One region of the Acetobacter sp. A11-2 genome, then DNA from elsewhere that is predicted to be linked to it. Evidence: riboswitches for the same ligand, from Rfam matches in the RefSeq annotation. Region 1 holds a riboswitch; each other region holds the start of a gene.
The links. Region 1 has a riboswitch for cobalamin ahead of ABNV41_RS09110 (DUF2147 domain-containing protein). Riboswitches for the same ligand answer to the same signal wherever they lie in the genome.
Positions count from the first base shown of each region.

Region 2: linked by a shared signal. The riboswitch ahead of ABNV41_RS11765 (TonB-dependent siderophore receptor) and the one ahead of ABNV41_RS09110 (DUF2147 domain-containing protein) in region 1 are both predicted to bind cobalamin.
Region 3: linked by a shared signal. The riboswitch ahead of ABNV41_RS10325 (CbtB-domain containing protein) and the one ahead of ABNV41_RS09110 (DUF2147 domain-containing protein) in region 1 are both predicted to bind cobalamin.

Region 1 covers NZ_CP157843.1:1,868,507-1,870,769, forward strand. Annotated here, with positions in the region: gene ABNV41_RS09105 (carbohydrate porin) at 1-957, shown strand, start outside; cobalamin riboswitch at 1,036-1,275, shown strand; gene ABNV41_RS09110 (DUF2147 domain-containing protein) at 1,317-1,781, shown strand; gene ABNV41_RS09115 (sorbitol dehydrogenase family protein) at 1,894-2,263, shown strand, end outside.
Region 2 covers NZ_CP157843.1:2,403,821-2,406,083, forward strand. Annotated here, with positions in the region: gene ABNV41_RS11765 (TonB-dependent siderophore receptor) at 1-1,121, opposite strand, end outside; cobalamin riboswitch at 1,256-1,488, opposite strand; gene ABNV41_RS11770 (Na+/H+ antiporter) at 1,541-2,263, opposite strand, start outside.
Region 3 covers NZ_CP157843.1:2,128,429-2,130,691, reverse strand. Annotated here, with positions in the region: gene ABNV41_RS10330 (LysR substrate-binding domain-containing protein) at 1-262, opposite strand, end outside; cobalamin riboswitch at 380-600, shown strand; gene ABNV41_RS10325 (CbtB-domain containing protein) at 1,006-1,224, shown strand; gene ABNV41_RS10320 (CbtA family protein) at 1,248-1,982, shown strand; gene ABNV41_RS10315 (carbohydrate porin) at 2,101-2,263, opposite strand, start outside.

The DNA.
Region 1 (2,263 bases):
CTTCTTACAGAAGTATGGAGCATCCACGGGCCGGCAGCGGCTCGCCTGGCAGATCTGTATCTGGAAAAATCTTTTCTCAATAACCGCATCAATATCAATGTTGGGCGCATTTCACTTACGCACACATATTCTACTTCTATTTTACTGTGCACATTCATGACCATGTGCTCTGCGCCCATGGCTATACGAGAACCAGCTGGTTGGAGTGTTTACCCCAAAACATCATGGGGAGGCACAGTACGCTTTCGGCCAACGCATGATCTTATCCTGCGCACAGGCATTTATCGCATAGGCCCTAAAGCCCGCGATAACACAGGCTGGGCATGGGGCGATGAGCCTTATACGGGCATTCAAACTCCGGTTGAATTAACGTGGGAACCGTTTTTTGGCACGCGTAAGCTTCCCGGTCATTACAAAATCGGCTTTGGCCACGATACCTCGCCTTACCCGGATATGGTTGGCACCATTCCGGCCGCTTTTGCGGGGTCTGTGCATCCACACAAGCTCAAGCCGCGTGATACATTTTATATAGAGGCAGATCAGATGGTGTATCGCAGCCATGGCGAACACCAAATGGCTGGCGGCTACGTGTTGGCAGGGTTTATTCATAACACGCCAAGTAACTCTACATTCTCAAACGAATTTTATGCTGGCGCTTCCCTTCTGGGCATTATTCCCCACCGGCCATTGGATCGTCTGGGCGTGATGTATTCCTATTACCAGCTCAGCCCCCGTCTGGCCTACGGGCAACGCATGCGGGAAGCTGCTGGCGTTCCGCTTGGCCCTTATATCAATGGACCACAAACGCATTCCGCGATTCTGGAAGCGTATTACGGCATTCCTGTCACACCGGGTTTGGTTATTACGCCGGAGTTTGAATATATGATGCGCCCCGGAGAAACCTCGGTTATTCCCAATGCCATTCTGGCGGGACTTAAGGTTATTGCTGCATTGTAAGGCAAAGCGAGGCGCAAAAACCTCTCACCTGCTCTGCTTTTCCCATACTGGCACCAAGTCCTCTTATTGCTAGAATAAATGCTTGAACAGATGGATGGTGCTGCGCAAGCGGCTTAAAAGGGAATGCCGTGCACGGTTTTTGCTCCATATTTGGAACGAAATCTCATAGTCGGCAGCTGCTCCCGCAACTGTAAGGGGAAGTTTGACCTGCTGCCGGTCACGGCTAGCCACTGGCCGGTAATACGGCTGGGAAGGCAAAAGGTCTAACGCACACCATATCCCCAAGCCAGGAGACCTGCCTCCATCAGGCACATCACACCGGGCGGGATGAACCGGTAGCGGCAGGACAAGGCAGCAAAATGTACAAACATGCCTTTAGCTCATTTATAACAGCACTGCTTCTTGCATGGGGCACCATACCTTCTCATGCTCATGCAGAAAACGCCTCCACACCAACCATAACAGGACAATGGATTACAGAAGACGGCAAAGGCGTGTTCGATATCCATAGCTGTGGTGATAAGATGTGCGGGAATCTTGTAGGGTTGAACCTAACGCAGGATGAAGAAGCTTCTAGCCGCAGAAAAACTGAATGTAACCTTCAGATGCTCAAAGGCTTCCACCCCATGGAAGACCGACATGACCATTGGAAAGGCCACATTTTTGACCCTCAAAGCAAAAATACTTACGATGCCATTATATGGGTGGCGGAAGACGGCTCCCTGAAATTGCATGGTTTTTTAGGTTTGGAACTTTTTGGCAGAACAGATACGTGGCAGCCATTTCATGGCCATATAGGTAATAACTGCCGCATTAACCCCTGAGCATACCTGCATCAACAGGGCATGAAATAGGTATTATGCCGTTATAACAGGTTGCAAGCTCAGGCCTTCTCTATAAAACCATTCACAATTTGGCATTCAATATTTCTCCGCAATGTTTCATTCCGACAGGGCGGAGCCCGGCTTTGTAGGGAGAACCCGAAGAATGAGACAAACGCACAAGGGGCAGCCTGTAGCGGAATGGTGTGCATCCCCTAACGCCATGCGCTTGAACAAGCTTTTACGTATGTCCCGGCGAGATGTGCTTTTAGGTGGTATTGGTCTTTCTGTTGCAGGTGCAACGGGTGCAGCCCTTGCGGCAGATACTGCTCCTGCCACCCCAAACAATGAAGATCTATCCCGCTTTATGCAGGTATCCCAGCGCCTGACAGATAGAGAGACGTTAAACCCCCAGATTGGCGCGGCCCTGTACGCCAACATCGTGCAAGCCAATGCAGATCGGAAAGACAAACTTAACGCCCTGC
Region 2 (2,263 bases), 540 kb from region 1:
GTGCCGGTTTCTGTCCAGCTTCTGCGGCCTGTCATATACCCCAGACCAATCACCTGATCGAACCTGCCCCCGAATGAGGATAAATGCGCCGTGCCCCGCACAATGGCCTGATTTTGCGTGGTGTGTTCACGCTCGCTCCCCACATCACCGTAATATCCTAGCCGACTGTAATATTCATCTTCCATATTATAGGCGCTGTAGGTGTGCAGGTTGCTCTGTATCAGCCGGGCCGTCAGCCCCAGATCAAAATTATGGGTGACATCATAGCCCAAGCGAATGTTGGCGGAGCGGTTATCGTTTCTGTCCCCCCGGTGGCGCTGTTCCTTGTCTGCGCCAAAATAGCGGCCGATATAGCGCGGGATTTCATGAAAACCATCCTGCCGGTAATGGGAAAGTTCAACATTGTAATGAAACTTTCCCTTACTGCCGCGCGCGCCCATAACCTGATTGAACGTGCCGTAAGATCCACCTTCCACCCGCACAAAAGGCGTAAACCTGCCCTGCCCCTGTGCTGTGGTAATATCAATAACCCCGGCCATGGCATCTGCCCCGTACAGGCCGCTTTGTGGCCCGCGCAAAATTTCTATGCGGCCCATGCCATCGGTCACAAACTGCGCAGCATCAAATGCGCCGGAGGTGGAGCTGCCATCGTTAATATCCATGCCATCCAGCCGCACTTTCACCTCGTTGGCATTGTTGCCGCGCATGAAAATGGAGGTGGTGCCGCCAAAGCCACCCGAACGCACCACATTCAGCCCCGGCTGGCGGGCCAGAATATCTGTAAGCGTGCGGCGCTGCTGGGTGAGGATCTGCTTTTCTGTCACAATCGTCATGGCCGTGCCAATTTCATCCGCCCGCATGGGGTGGCGGGCCGCACTTACCGTAACGTAATCCGGGTAAGCCTGCGTGCTGCGGGCCTGCACAGCTTGCGGGCCCTCCGCTGCATGAGAGAGAGGCGCCTTTTGCGCCGGAGCGGTGGCGGCGGGTGTTACGGCCACTTTGGCATCAACGGTGTTTTTACCCGTTGATGTAGCGGGGTTTACGGCATCTGCCGCCATGGCGGCAGTGGTTTCTACCAGCAGCAGGGAAGAGCCGGTAAGCAAAAGGATTTTCAGGCACATGGGTTAAGGCAATCTCGCGGTTTAACAGCGTTGCCACGAGACTTGGCCCGGCTTTTTCCACCACAGGGCACAAACCACCCCATTGGCTGACCGCTTGCCCAGCCTGCCAGCACACCCCGGCTGACATGCCCCGTCTGCAACTGTGTGCTGATGGCAGGTCTCCTGGCTTGCGGTTTTTCGGTTGTGGCACCCCTTCCCGGAAAGGTTTGTTCCAGTGGGCCAGCGCTTTGCGCCGTGCGTGCACATCCATGCCGCTTACAGTTGCGGGGACAGCCCGGGAATATCGCAAAACCATTGCAGGCAATGGCGCGGGCACCCGGTTCCCTTTTCATTCCCCTTGGGGGAAACCATCATGCGGTGTGGTTTACAGGCTGGGGGTGGCTTGTCAACAAAAGCACGCCCCAGTGTGGCGGCTGGCTTTAGGCTTCACGCGGGAGGCGCTGAGACTGGGAGCGAATAACCTGCTCCTCATAATCCAGTTCCTGCTGGAGCTTCCATTCTGTCTGGTCGTTAATCTCACTGCGCGATGTCATATCCCGCATGGCCTGCCGTTCGGCCCGCAGCAGTTGCAGGCGCAGCGCCAGTTCCATACGCGCATGGCGTAGGGCGCGGCTGCGGTCTAGCGGTGTGATACGCGGCGTTTCGTCCTCTTCTTCCAAACGGCTGTGATACAGCTGATACAGGCGGTCTATCACCTCCTGCCGCAGGGCTTCATCTGCATTCTGCCCCTCGGGCTTTGCCAGTGCTGTGCTGTTTGGGTTGGGCGCTGGCGGTTGCGCGCGCGCTTTTGTCAGCACCGCAAGGGCTGCGCGTATCAGCTTCTGGCGGGCCATGTTTTCTTCCTGCGCGTTCTTATCCACCGTCTCCTGCGGCAAAAAACGCAAACACAGCGGAATGAACACGCTGGCTGCCAGCAGGGAAAGTACAATCACCCCCGTAGCGGCCACCACCACGGCATCGCGCATGGGAAAGGCATCTGTGCCATCCGTGCCTTCGGGCAGGGAAAGCACAGCCGCCAGCGTAACGGCCCCGCGCACGCCAGCAAATGTCAGCAACATGCTGCCTGCAAAACCTGTGGGTTCAAACGGCAGGCTGCCAATACGCGCCACCACCCAACGGCCGAAAACGGATGTCCATACACC
Region 3 (2,263 bases), 260 kb from region 1:
GGATATCTGCCGTGGCCGTGGCCAGTTCTTCCAGCAATGGGGTGATGCGGGAATAATAAGTGTGACCCGCTAATGTAAGAGTTCCTGTTTCCTTATCCCGCAAAGGTGTGCCTAAAATATTTTCCAGATCCCGAATATGGCGGCTGATGGCTGCGTGATCTACGCGCAGTTCTGCTGCGGCCCGTCTGATACCGCCTGTGCGTGCAAACGCCGTAAAGGCATTGAGCATGGCTAGAGGGGGAATGCGGTATCGTTGGTCCATAAGTCGCCAGTCAGGGAAAAGTCTGCAGAAACAGGTGGGTTAAAATGGCGGCTCTGGCAAGAGTTATACCTGCATAATCAGGCAAAGATTGAAATATGAAGCAAAAATAAGGTAAGGGTTGCGCCATCTTACAACGGTCCCGCGCAAGCGGGTTTGAAAGGGAATGCCGGAGGTTCCTGCTTTGGAACCCAGTCGGCAACTGCCCTCGCAACTGTAGGCGGAGAGTCTATTACTCCTTAGCCGCATAAAGCGGTAGTCACTGGTGTTCGCATCGGGAAGGCTGAGTAATGCGCAATGACCCGCGAGTCAGGAGACCTGCCGTTGTTGTCTTGTTTAATCGCCGGGCGAGGGAACCGGAGATGGATGATTTGCGATGTTTACTCCTCTGCCCTCGGCAGATTTCTCCTTAAATACATCTTGGGCTTTTGTCTTCACGCGGCGTGGTGAAGTGTAACAATGCTTTGTGTTCCAAATAGAATTTGGAAGAGGTTTTGGTATGCTCTGCACCGTTGATTGCTGGTTGGCGAGAATCTGACGGATGGAGCAGGCAAGTATCTCACATGCAATGATGTTCCTTTCGGGTGCCGCTTTTCTCAAGGTGGGAGAGCAGCAGGCGTGTTCGGAATGCCCTTGCTGTTAGGCTTCGTCCTTCTATGATGAGGGCCGACCAAACCATGAAGTTCTGTTTCACACTCTTTTGTGCCTGCTCTGGCGGGCTTTAAATTTAAAAAGGATACAACATCATGAGCACATCTGTTCATACAGCTATGCCGGTTGCGGCAGCGGGCCAGAGCATTCCGGTTCGTGCCATTCTGCCTTGGGCTGTTTTCGGCCTGATTGTTTCTGCATTGCTGATCTACTTTGTAGGTGCAGAGCAGGGCGCCACTTCCCTGATTTCCGGGCATGCTGTGCATGAGTTTGTGCATGATGGCCGCCATCTTCTTGGTTTCCCCTGCCACTAAGGCACGAGAGGAAAGTTTTACTCATGGTTGGTCGTCTTTTAGCCCGCGGCATGGTCGCGGGCATTCTGGCTGCATTGCTTTCTTTTGTATTTTCAAAAATTTTTGGTGAACCGCAGGTCGCTTTGGCTATTGCGTTTGAAGCCGCTCAGGATGCTGCTGCAGGTGCCGCGCCAGAACCTGAACTGATAAGCCGTGGTGTGCAGGCATCTTGGGGCTTACTTACTGCTGTGCTGATGTACGGTGCCGCATATGGCGGTATTTTTGCTATTGTTTTTGCATTCGCCTATCAGCGCCTTGCAACATTAAGCCCACGCGCTATGGCATTATTGCTGTCTGGCGTTGGGTTTTTAACCTTTGTGCTGATACCAGATTTAAAATACCCACCCAATCCACCCGCAGTTGGGCAGGAAGAGACCATTGCACTGAGGACAGAAATGTATTTTGCAATGGTTGGCCTTTCTATTGCCATTTCCATGATTTGTTTGTTGGTGGGGCGCGCACTGTCTAACGTAATCGGGTATTGGAACGCTGCTGTATGTAGCATTATTCTGGGTATTGCGCTTGTCGCCGCTGTGCAATTTGGTCTGCCAGATTTTAATGAAGTGCCAGACAATTTTCCTGCTGTAGTGCTTTGGCGTTTTAGAGAAGCATCTATCGGAATGCAGATTGTTTTGTGGTCTGTATTGGGGCTGGTTTTTGGCGCTTTGGCTGAAAAATGCCTGCCATCAGAAAACGGTGTGGCGCGGAAGACTGTCTGATTTTTCCGAGCGGCCTTCTATACAAACTGTGCGTGTATAAAAAAGCATTTCCTAACGTTGCCATTTTTCCCATTTATGGAATGGCAACCGAAAGGGAATGCTTTTTTATTTATAATTTTTAGAAAGTGATGTTGGAATGGAGCCCGAAAATGGCTTCATTCCCGACAAGACGGTTGCCCGTCCAATCCGTCACACCGCCAGAGGGATGCCAGACATACTGGAAGTCTGGCTGCATGACCCACCAAGGGGTGACCTGTGCCTGATAGGTAAGTTCCAGATGG